4 regions of the Streptosporangium sp. NBC_01639 genome follow, and region 2 is predicted to be linked to each of the others. Evidence: predicted binding sites of a transcription regulator. Region 2 holds the regulator's gene; each other region holds the start of a gene.

Region 1 (2,196 bases), 3.7 Mb from region 2:
CCATCCTCGGTGTCACCGTGGCCAGCGTGCTGGCCAGCGCCGGACGGCTCCGCCACGAGCGCCAGCTCGCCGACGTCCGATCGGTGGCCGAGGCCGCCCAGCGCGTGCTGCTGCGGCCGGTGCCGCGCCGGGCAGGGCCGGGGATCGGCGTCGCCGTCTCCTACACCTCGGCCACCGCGGAGGCCCGGATCGGCGGCGACCTGTACGAGGTCGTCGCCACCCCGCACGGGGTCCGGATCATCGTGGGAGACGTCCAGGGCAAGGGCCTGGAGGCGGTGGAGACCGCGGCCGTGGTGCTCGGCGCCTTCCGGGAGGCGGCTCACGACGAGGCCAAGCTCCAGGGGGTGGTGACCCGGCTGGAGAACGCCCTGACCCGTGAGCTGTCCGGCGAGCAGTTCGTCACCGCGATCCTGGCCGAGATCATCGGCGGGGCCTCCATCACCGTGATCAACTGCGGCCACCCGTCACCCATGGTGCTCGGCACCGACGCCAAGCACTGGTTCGCCGACCCTCCGGACGAGGCGCTCCCCCTGGGCATGGGATCGCTGAAGGCCAGCGATCCGGTGCCGTACCAGATCCCCTTCGAGCCGGGCGACCAGGTCCTCTTCTACACCGACGGGGTCATCGAGGCGCGCAACGGGGCGGGAGAGTTCTATCCCCTCTCCGCACGGGCCCATCTGCTGAACGGCGCCGATCCGCAGCTCTCCCTGGACGCCCTCCGCGCCGACCTGCTGCGGCACGTGGGCCGTCCGCTGGGCGACGACGCGGCCATGCTCCTGCTGCGTCAGCGCGCGGCCCACCCGGCCGCCTCTACGGCGACCTCCACGGCGGCCTGATCGGCGGGATGCGCGGGCGGGCCGGAGCTAACCGGCGAGGGGGACGCGGCCGAGCAGCGTGGGCTGGGTGGGCACGCCCAGCAGCTTCTCCACCGTGGTGACGAACCGCTCCGCTTCGGAGATCAGCTCTTCCGCGTCCCGTGCCGACACCACGCGGGTCAGCCCCGCCTCGGCCGAGGCCCGCTTGGCCGCGCTCATCTCGAAGTAGGGCGCCCAGTCGGCGAGGCGCGGCTCGGCCTCAGGAAGCAGCTCCCAGGCGCTGCGCAGCTGGCGCCGGCGGCCGTCCATCGGGCGCGGCCGTGCCGCCAGGATGGCGGCCGCGGCTCTGAGCGCCGCCAGGTGGGCGGCGACGTAACGGGTGGCGGGGGTCCGGGCGGCGGCCGCCTCCTCCAGGCAGTCGCGCGCGTCGGACAGACGCGCCCGCGCGGCGGACGACAATCGGGGCCCGCCGGAATCGCTGAGCCGAGGGGTCATGTGCTTCAGCCTCCTAGATCGCAAGCGGCTCCCGGTGTTTTCGCCGGTGATGTCAACACTTGCAGACCCCACCGACAAATCCGCCGGGCGGCCGGACGAGGAGCTTCCCCTCTCCCCGTCCGCCCCGACCTGGCCCGATCGTCTGCGACGACGACGCGGACCCGATCGACCACCCTGGACGTGATCCGCGAGTCTCACGTCATTACATCGAACATAAATTCGATCACTCGTAGTGTCAAGTGAAGCGATGGACGGAAGCCCGCTACTCCCGGAAACGGCAAGGCCCCGGAAGATCGTGATCTCCCGGGGCCTTCACCTGCGGCTATCGGACGAACTTGCCCCTCACGTGCACCGGAACACCCTTGCCCAGCAGGCCGGGAAGCACCGCCGCCACGTTCATGGGGAGCCGGACGCAGCCGTGCGAGGCCGGGGCCAGCGGCACCGACAGCGCGCCGTGGAAGGCGATGCCGCCGTTGAAGAAGATCGGGTTGTAGAGCTGGCCGAGGTAGGACTTGTGCCAGCCGTCCCTGCGCCAGGTCGTCTTGTAGTCCCCCGTCGGCGTGCGGGCATCGCCGCAGAACCGCTGCACCTTGCCGCCCCAGGTCGCCGTCTCGCAGTACGGGATCCCGCTGCCGGAGGAGGTGTGGCTGATCAGCTTCACCCGGCCGCCGACGTAGAGGACCATCACCTGCGTGGTGAGGTTCATCTCGACCCGGGTCGGCTTGCCGCGGGGCACCAGCACCTTGGGCGCCTTCGGGGCCTCGAGCGCGGTCCACGTCCTGCGGGCCACGGTGCTGGTCGGTGCGATGCCGTTGACCTTCTGGAAGGCCCAGACGGCGGCCTGGGTGGCGCCGCCGTACCGGCTGTCGATCTTGCCCGGCAGGTA
Region 2 (2,196 bases):
CGCAAGGTCGTCCACCGGACCGTCGACGAGGTCACCAAGCTGGTCGACTCCCACCGGTTCAACGTTGCGGTGGCCCGCATGATGGAGCTCACGAGCGCGGCCCGCAAGGCCATCGACTCCGGTCCCGGCGCCGCCGACCCGGCTGTCCGCGAGGCCGCCGAGACTCTGGCGGTCATGCTCTCCCTGGTCGCGCCGTACGCCGCGGAGGAGGGCTGGGAGCGTCTGGGCCACCCCGCCTCGGTCGCCAGGGCCGGATGGCCGGTCGTCGAGCCGGCCCTGCTGGTCCAGGACTCCGTCACCTGCGTCGTCCAGGTCGCGGGCAAGGTCCGCGACCGGCTGGAGGTCTCTCCGGAGATCTCCGACGCCGACCTGGAGGCTCTGGCACTCGCCTCGGACAAGGTCCGGGCCTTCCTGTCCGGCGCCCCTCGCAAGGTCGTCGTCCGCGCGCCCAAGCTGGTCAACATCGTCCCGTAGTCATGCCGGGGCGCCCGTACGGCGGGCGCCCCGAGCCTGATCACCCGTTTGACGACTCGAAACTCCGGGGCACAACGATTTCTTCGCAACGCTCGGACTGCGGATCGAACCCGCGACCGGACTGGGAATCACCTTCAGACGGCGGGAGTCCTCCGGCGACACCGATACCTGGTCGCTCAGAGGCGACGACCGGCCGTCACGGGAGCGCCGGAAGGTGGGCACGGCGGAGAACTCCGCTGCGCCGTCTCAGAGCTTGCGCAGCACCGCCACGACCTTGCCCAGGACGGTGGCATCGTCGCCGGGGATCGGGTCGTAGTTCGGGTTGTGCGGGACGAGCCAGACGTGGCCGTCCTTGCGCTTGAAAGTCTTGACCGTGGCCTCGCCGTCGATCATGGCGGCGACCACGTCGCCGTTGTCCGCGACGGGCTGCTGGCGGACGACCACCCAGTCGCCGTTGGCGATGGCAGCCTCGATCATCGAATCACCGGTCACCTGGAGCAGGAAGAGCGTGCCCTCACCGACGAGCTGCTTGGGGAGGGCGAAGACGTCCTCGACGCTCTCCTCCGCGAGGATCGGGCCACCGGCGGCGATCCGGCCGACGAGCGGCACGTAGGCGGCGGTCGGGCGGCTGATCGGGGTCTCGTCGTCGCCCGTGGCGGGATCCATCCACAACGCCGGCTCTCCGGGGAGGCGGACCTCGAGCGCACGGGGGCGGTGCGGATCGCGGCGCAGATATCCCTTGCGCTGCAACGCCGTCAACTGGTGTGACACGCTGGAGGTGCTGGTGAGCTGCACCGCCTCGCCGATCTCTCGCATGGAGGGCGGGTAGCCGCGCTGCTGCACCGAATCGCGGATCACTTCAAGGATCTTCCGCTGCCTGGGGGTGAGGCCAAGGGAGTCACGCCTGCGCACCGCCAGGTCACTGACGGCCGAACCGTTCTTGTCATGCTCGCTCATACGATCTCCTCGCCTCCCGGCCTGTGTTTCTTCCGTCGCACACGGCGACCGTACTCCCGTTGAAGATCATATTCAAACAATTGTTCGAGTCGTTCAGGAAATCGGCGGCGGCGTGGTGTACAACATCGTACGGGAGTTCGATCGACATCGTGTTCGATTCGCTGATCTTTCTTCGATATGTGTTCGGCCAGGTCGAAGGCTCGGGGGAGGCCATCATGAAAACGGCTGTGGCGGCAGGGGGAGCCGGGCGGGCGGGCGCCCGGCGGCCGGGTCCGGTGGGGAACATCCGATACGCTGGTGCGCCCTTCCGGCTCACCAGGCGGGGGAGGGGAGTGGTGCTGGCGGCTCTCGCGCTGATCGCCCTGGGGGTGCTCTGGGCTGCCGCGCGCATCGACGCCGCCTCGGCGGTCGAGCAGAAGGGGCGGGCGGGGCTGCCGCGGGTCGTGGTGCGTGGCGGTGACACGCTGTGGGAGATCGCGGACGCGGTCACCAAGGAGAATGACCTCACCCCGACGGTCAACCGGATCATGGATCTCAACGACTTGTCCGGCTCGGTGATCCAGCCGGGGGCCCGGCTCTATCTCCCCGGCGGTCCCTCCTCCTGAAGTGGCCTCCTTCAGGCGCGACACGCCCGACTCGGGTGAATGTGGCGCGCTGATCAGCGACTTCGCTCGGCGGGGGCTTCTCAACTTGCGTTCATGGGTCGACCCTCCTACCGTTGGACCACAACATCTAGTGGCAACATCTGCTCGCTTCACCATAGAT
Region 3 (2,196 bases), 200 kb from region 2:
TGCCGACCGTCCGGCGAGTCCGGCCGCGAAGGAGGCTCCCAGACCCGGACCGGTGTGCTGCCCCGCAGCCAGGGCCTCCGCCCACGAGCCGGTCCCGTGGACCGTGGGCGGGCTCTGCTGCCAGACGGTCTGGACCGAGTGGGCGGTCTGCTCGGGGGCGGCGGAACGGCCGACGAGATGGTCTAGGAGCTGCTGGGAGGTGGGCCGGTTCCGAGGGTCCTTGGCGATGGCGTAGGTGACCAGCTCGCGCAGAGCGGGCTCCAGGTTCTCCAGGGAGGGCTCGGTGTTCATCACCTGGTACACCACCGAGGCCAGCGCCTCCCCGCCGAACGGCGGCCTGCCGCTCGCGGCGAAGGCGATGAGGCAGCCCCAGGAGAACACGTCGCACGCGGGGGAGACCGGCTCGCCGCGCAGGACCTCGGGTGCCATGTAGCGGGGCGTGCCGACGACCTCCCCGGTGCCGGTGATCCCGCTGAGCGTGTCCAGCGCGCGGGCGATGCCGAAGTCGATCACCCGGGGGCCGAACGGGGAGAGCAGCACGTTGGACGGCTTGAGGTCGCGGTGCACGACCCCGGCGGCGTGGATGGCGGTGAGGGCGGTCGCCACACCGACCGCCAGCGCGTCGAGGCTGGAGCCGCGGAGCGGCCCCCCCGACTGCACGGCCTCCTCAAGGTTGGGCCCGGTGACGTATTCGGTGACGACGTAGAGCTGGTCCCCGTCGAGCGCTGCCTCGATGACGGCGGCGGTGCAGAACCGGCGGACCCGCTGGGCGGCGTCCGCCTCCCGGCGAAAACGCATCCTGAACTGGTCGTGCTGGCTGTACTCCGGATTGATCACCTTGATGGCGACCCGCTGCCCCTCCGGGGAGTCGCCGAGGTAGACCGTGCCCATCCCGCCCCGGCCCAGCCTGCTCAGCACGCGGTATCGCCCGATTTGCACGGGATCATCCGAAGTGAGGTCGTCCACCGTCTTACCTAACCGCATATACCGTCACATGATGAAGTGGCTCAGCTTACCGAGATCTTCCCCGCCGTCAGCAGCCGCAACAGTGTGAGATTCACTTTCTCACGGCTGCCGACGGTCAGCACGCCGTACGGCGCCGCCGCATCGCCCGCCACCGCCGCCATCCGGCGGCCCGCGGTGCGGCAGGGGCGGGTCACCATCACTCGCGAGGACCGTCCGGTCGAGTGGTCCGACGGCCACTGCCGCGCGGGTGGCGTGATCTTCGGGATCCGCGACTCCGTGGACGCCGGTCCATCGGTGCGGCGGGTGGGGGACTTGCGCCCGACTCCGTGAGAACTGGACGCCGGTCTATTGGTGCGGCGGGTGGGGGACTTGCGCCCGACCCTGTGAGAACGTATGTTCGATACGCAGAGCCCGTCTTCCCCCGGGTGCCCAATTGAAGGCCACGGGAGAGAAGCAGGTTTTGAGCAGACTTTACGGGGATCCGATCCAGGTGTGGACCCAGGAGGGCCGGCCGGTCCAGTTCCTCTGGCGCGACCGGTTGCACGCCGTCCGGCGGGTGCTGGACCACTGGGTCGTCGCGCGGGAGGGGTGGAAGCTCTCCGAGACCGATCCGGGGGAGCGCCGGTTCTGGCGGGTCGAGGCCGACCCCGGCACCTACGAGCTCCGTTTCGACACCGCCGGTGAGGGCTGGCTGCTGATGAGGGCGTGGGACTGACGCCCCGGCCGTGCCGGTGCCCGCGTGGTCAGCGCCCGATGTGCGGAGCCTGCTGCGCGGGGACCTGCCTGGTGAGAAGCTGCGGGACACTTTGCGGCGCGGCCGGGTCGGCCCACGGAGTGACCGGATCCTCCTGCGCCGGGCGTGGGTAGCGGGTGCCCGCGGTCTGGATCCGGGTGATCTGCCGGACGGTCGCCGCGCACAACAGGGCGGAGACCGCGACGGCGGCCAGTTCGAGCAGACCGAGGCCGGTCAGGCTGGCCTCCCCCGGAACGCTGTCGAGCGACAGCCGTACGGGGACCAGGACGAGCGCGGCCAGCCAGCTCAGCCACCAGGCGGCGAGCAGCGCCACCCAGCGGCCATGACGGTCGGCGGGCGGACGTGAGGCCCACCAGAGGCGATACATCAGCAGCGGCGGGGCGACCAGGTTGACCCCCGGCACGAGCCATGCGGCCAGGGCCGGCGCCGTCCGCACCCGGGGGTCGGCGTTCTGGCGGGCCTGGACCAGCCAGGTG
Region 4 (2,196 bases), 4.3 Mb from region 2:
GCCTGGCGGGAGATGCCGAGCGCCGCGGCCAACTCGCCGACGCTGATGCCGGCACTGCGGGCCACGACGTACAGCACCCGGTGATGCACCCGGCTGAGCCCGTGCTCGGCGAGTACGGTGTCGGCGTCATCGACGAAGGAACGCCAGCCAAGGAAGAACAGTGCAACATCACGCTCGTCTACGAACACATCAACAATGTTGACGCATTCCAGCGGAGCTGGGCAAGTGGGCCCTCCACTCGGATCGGCGTCACCGGGGATGAGGTGGCTGTGAGTGATCGGCTCCCATCATCCGATGGGAATCCGGATCGCATCGTGGCTGTTCATCGGCCCCGTGAGAAGACCGACCCGGACGACCGCGGAGCGCCATGGCTTCGCATCCTGATCGAGGCTGCTGTCGGAAGACTTTGACCTGGCCTTTCTCGCTACCTTGCCCTTGCCGGCGCCGACCCGGGTGGAGGACCACTCTGGCAGCCCCGGTGATCTGGCTCCGCGCGTGATCCAGGAAACGGCTCTCAGCCGTCAGACGCGTTCCGAGGGGTGCCGTCCAGCAGCTTTCCGAGCAGGTCGGCCACGTGGACCGGCTCCTCGGCACGCCCCTGGCCGCCCGGCGACCACAGAAAAAGCCAGCCGTCCGCAGCCGGGCCGGCGAAGACGATCGTCTGTCTCCCGCTGCGCGGATGCCATACCCACAGCACCGGAGCGCCGGTTCCGAGCATGCGGCTCGCCAGCCCCCGGGCGGCCAGTTCGGTGGCCAGGGACTCAAGGTGGGCCAGGCGTTGCCGGGCGAACTCGGCGGTCACATCGGGCACATCGGGCACCTCGGGATCCGTTTTCCTTCAGCATCGCCCCAGGTCAGCTCATTGACAACACGACACATGGAATGCCCGGGAATGTCTCCTCCAAGATGGGGTCCACCGTCCTCCGTGGCCTGCGGCGTCCGGGAAACACGTGACGGAGTCGAGCCACGATCGAACAGTCGTTCGGCTATATTGGTCACGCCGTCACTCGTGGCGTGCTCTCCAGAAAATGTCGGTGGCACCCCGTAGCTTTCTGGCAACCGATTCAACCCGCGACCCTTCAGGGGGCTCCCATGGCTGCTAACGACCGCGAGAAGGCGCTTGAGACCGCGCTGGCTCAGATCGAGCGCCAGTTCGGCAAGGGCTCTGTCATGCGCCTCGGTGACGAGACCCGTGCGCCCATCGAAGTGATCCCGACCAGTTCCATCGCGCTCGACGTGGCCCTGGGCATCGGCGGATTCCCGCGTGGCCGCATCATCGAGGTCTACGGTCCCGAGTCCTCGGGTAAGACCACCGTCGCCCTGCACGCGGTGGCCAACGCCCAGAAGGCCGGCGGCATCGCGGCGTTCATCGACGCCGAGCACGCCCTCGACCCGGACTACGCCAAGAAGCTGGGCGTCGACACCGACGCACTGCTCGTCTCCCAGCCCGACACCGGTGAGCAGGCGCTGGAGATCGCCGACATGCTGATCCGGTCGGGCGCCGTCGACATCCTGGTCATCGACTCGGTCGCGGCCCTGGTGCCCAAGGCCGAGATCGAGGGCGAGATGGGCGACAGCCACGTCGGCCTCCAGGCCCGCCTGATGTCCCAGGCACTGCGCAAGGTGGCCGGTGCGCTCAACAACACCGGCACCACCGCGATCTTCATCAACCAGCTCCGCGAGAAGATCGGCGTCATGTTCGGCTCACCCGAGACCACGACCGGTGGAAAGGCGCTGAAGTTCTACGCCTCGGTCCGTCTCGACATCCGTCGTATCGAGACGCTGAAGGACGGCACCGAGGCGGTCGGCAACCGCACCAGGGTGAAGGTCGTCAAGAACAAGATGGCCCCGCCCTTCCGGGTGGCCGAATTCGACATCCTCTACGGCGTCGGCATCTCCCGTGAGGGCGGCCTGATCGACATGGGTGTCGAGCACGGCTTCGTCCGCAAGTCCGGCGCCTGGTACACCTACGAGGGCGACCAGCTCGGGCAGGGTAAGGAGAACGCCCGCAACTTCATGAAGAGCCACCCCGACACGGCCAACGAGATCGAGAAGAAGATCAAGGAGAAGCTCGGCATCGGCCCGCGCCTCGACAGCCCGGCCACTCCGCCGCCCGCGGCTCCGGTTCCCGCCACGTCCGGTCGCGGTTCCAAGGCGGCCACTCCCAAGCCGGGTGACGTCTGAGCCGGTTGACCG

Evidence for each region. Region 2 encodes LexA, which represses DNA repair genes until DNA is damaged. Its sites were predicted from a motif close to TCGAACANNTGTTCGA; they were not measured.
Region 1: a site for LexA is predicted at 1,518-1,533, ahead of OHA77_RS07470 (SAV_6107 family HEPN domain-containing protein). Genes of this name have one in related genera too.
Region 3: a site for LexA is predicted at 1,352-1,367, ahead of OHA77_RS31295 (DUF6504 family protein). Genes of this name have one in related genera too.
Region 4: a site for LexA is predicted at 971-986, ahead of recA (recombinase RecA). Genes of this name have one in related genera too.

Annotation. Positions count from the first base shown of each region.
Region 1 is NZ_CP109272.1:1,694,928-1,697,123, forward strand. It holds gene OHA77_RS07465 (PP2C family protein-serine/threonine phosphatase) at 1-836, shown strand, start outside; gene OHA77_RS07470 (SAV_6107 family HEPN domain-containing protein) at 864-1,310, opposite strand; gene OHA77_RS07475 (peptidoglycan-binding protein) at 1,633-2,196, opposite strand, start outside.
Region 2 is NZ_CP109272.1:7,072,166-7,074,361, forward strand. It holds gene leuS (leucine--tRNA ligase) at 1-474, shown strand, start outside; gene lexA (transcriptional repressor LexA) at 721-1,431, opposite strand; gene OHA77_RS32215 (LysM peptidoglycan-binding domain-containing protein) at 1,647-2,036, shown strand.
Region 3 is NZ_CP109272.1:6,867,209-6,869,404, forward strand. It holds gene OHA77_RS31285 (serine/threonine-protein kinase) at 1-939, opposite strand, end outside; gene OHA77_RS31290 (hypothetical protein) at 1,003-1,296, shown strand; gene OHA77_RS31295 (DUF6504 family protein) at 1,427-1,681, shown strand; gene OHA77_RS31300 (DUF4328 domain-containing protein) at 1,710-2,196, opposite strand, start outside.
Region 4 is NZ_CP109272.1:2,319,391-2,321,586, reverse strand. It holds gene OHA77_RS10385 (MarR family winged helix-turn-helix transcriptional regulator) at 1-188, opposite strand, end outside; gene OHA77_RS10380 (hypothetical protein) at 515-811, opposite strand; gene recA (recombinase RecA) at 1,093-2,184, shown strand.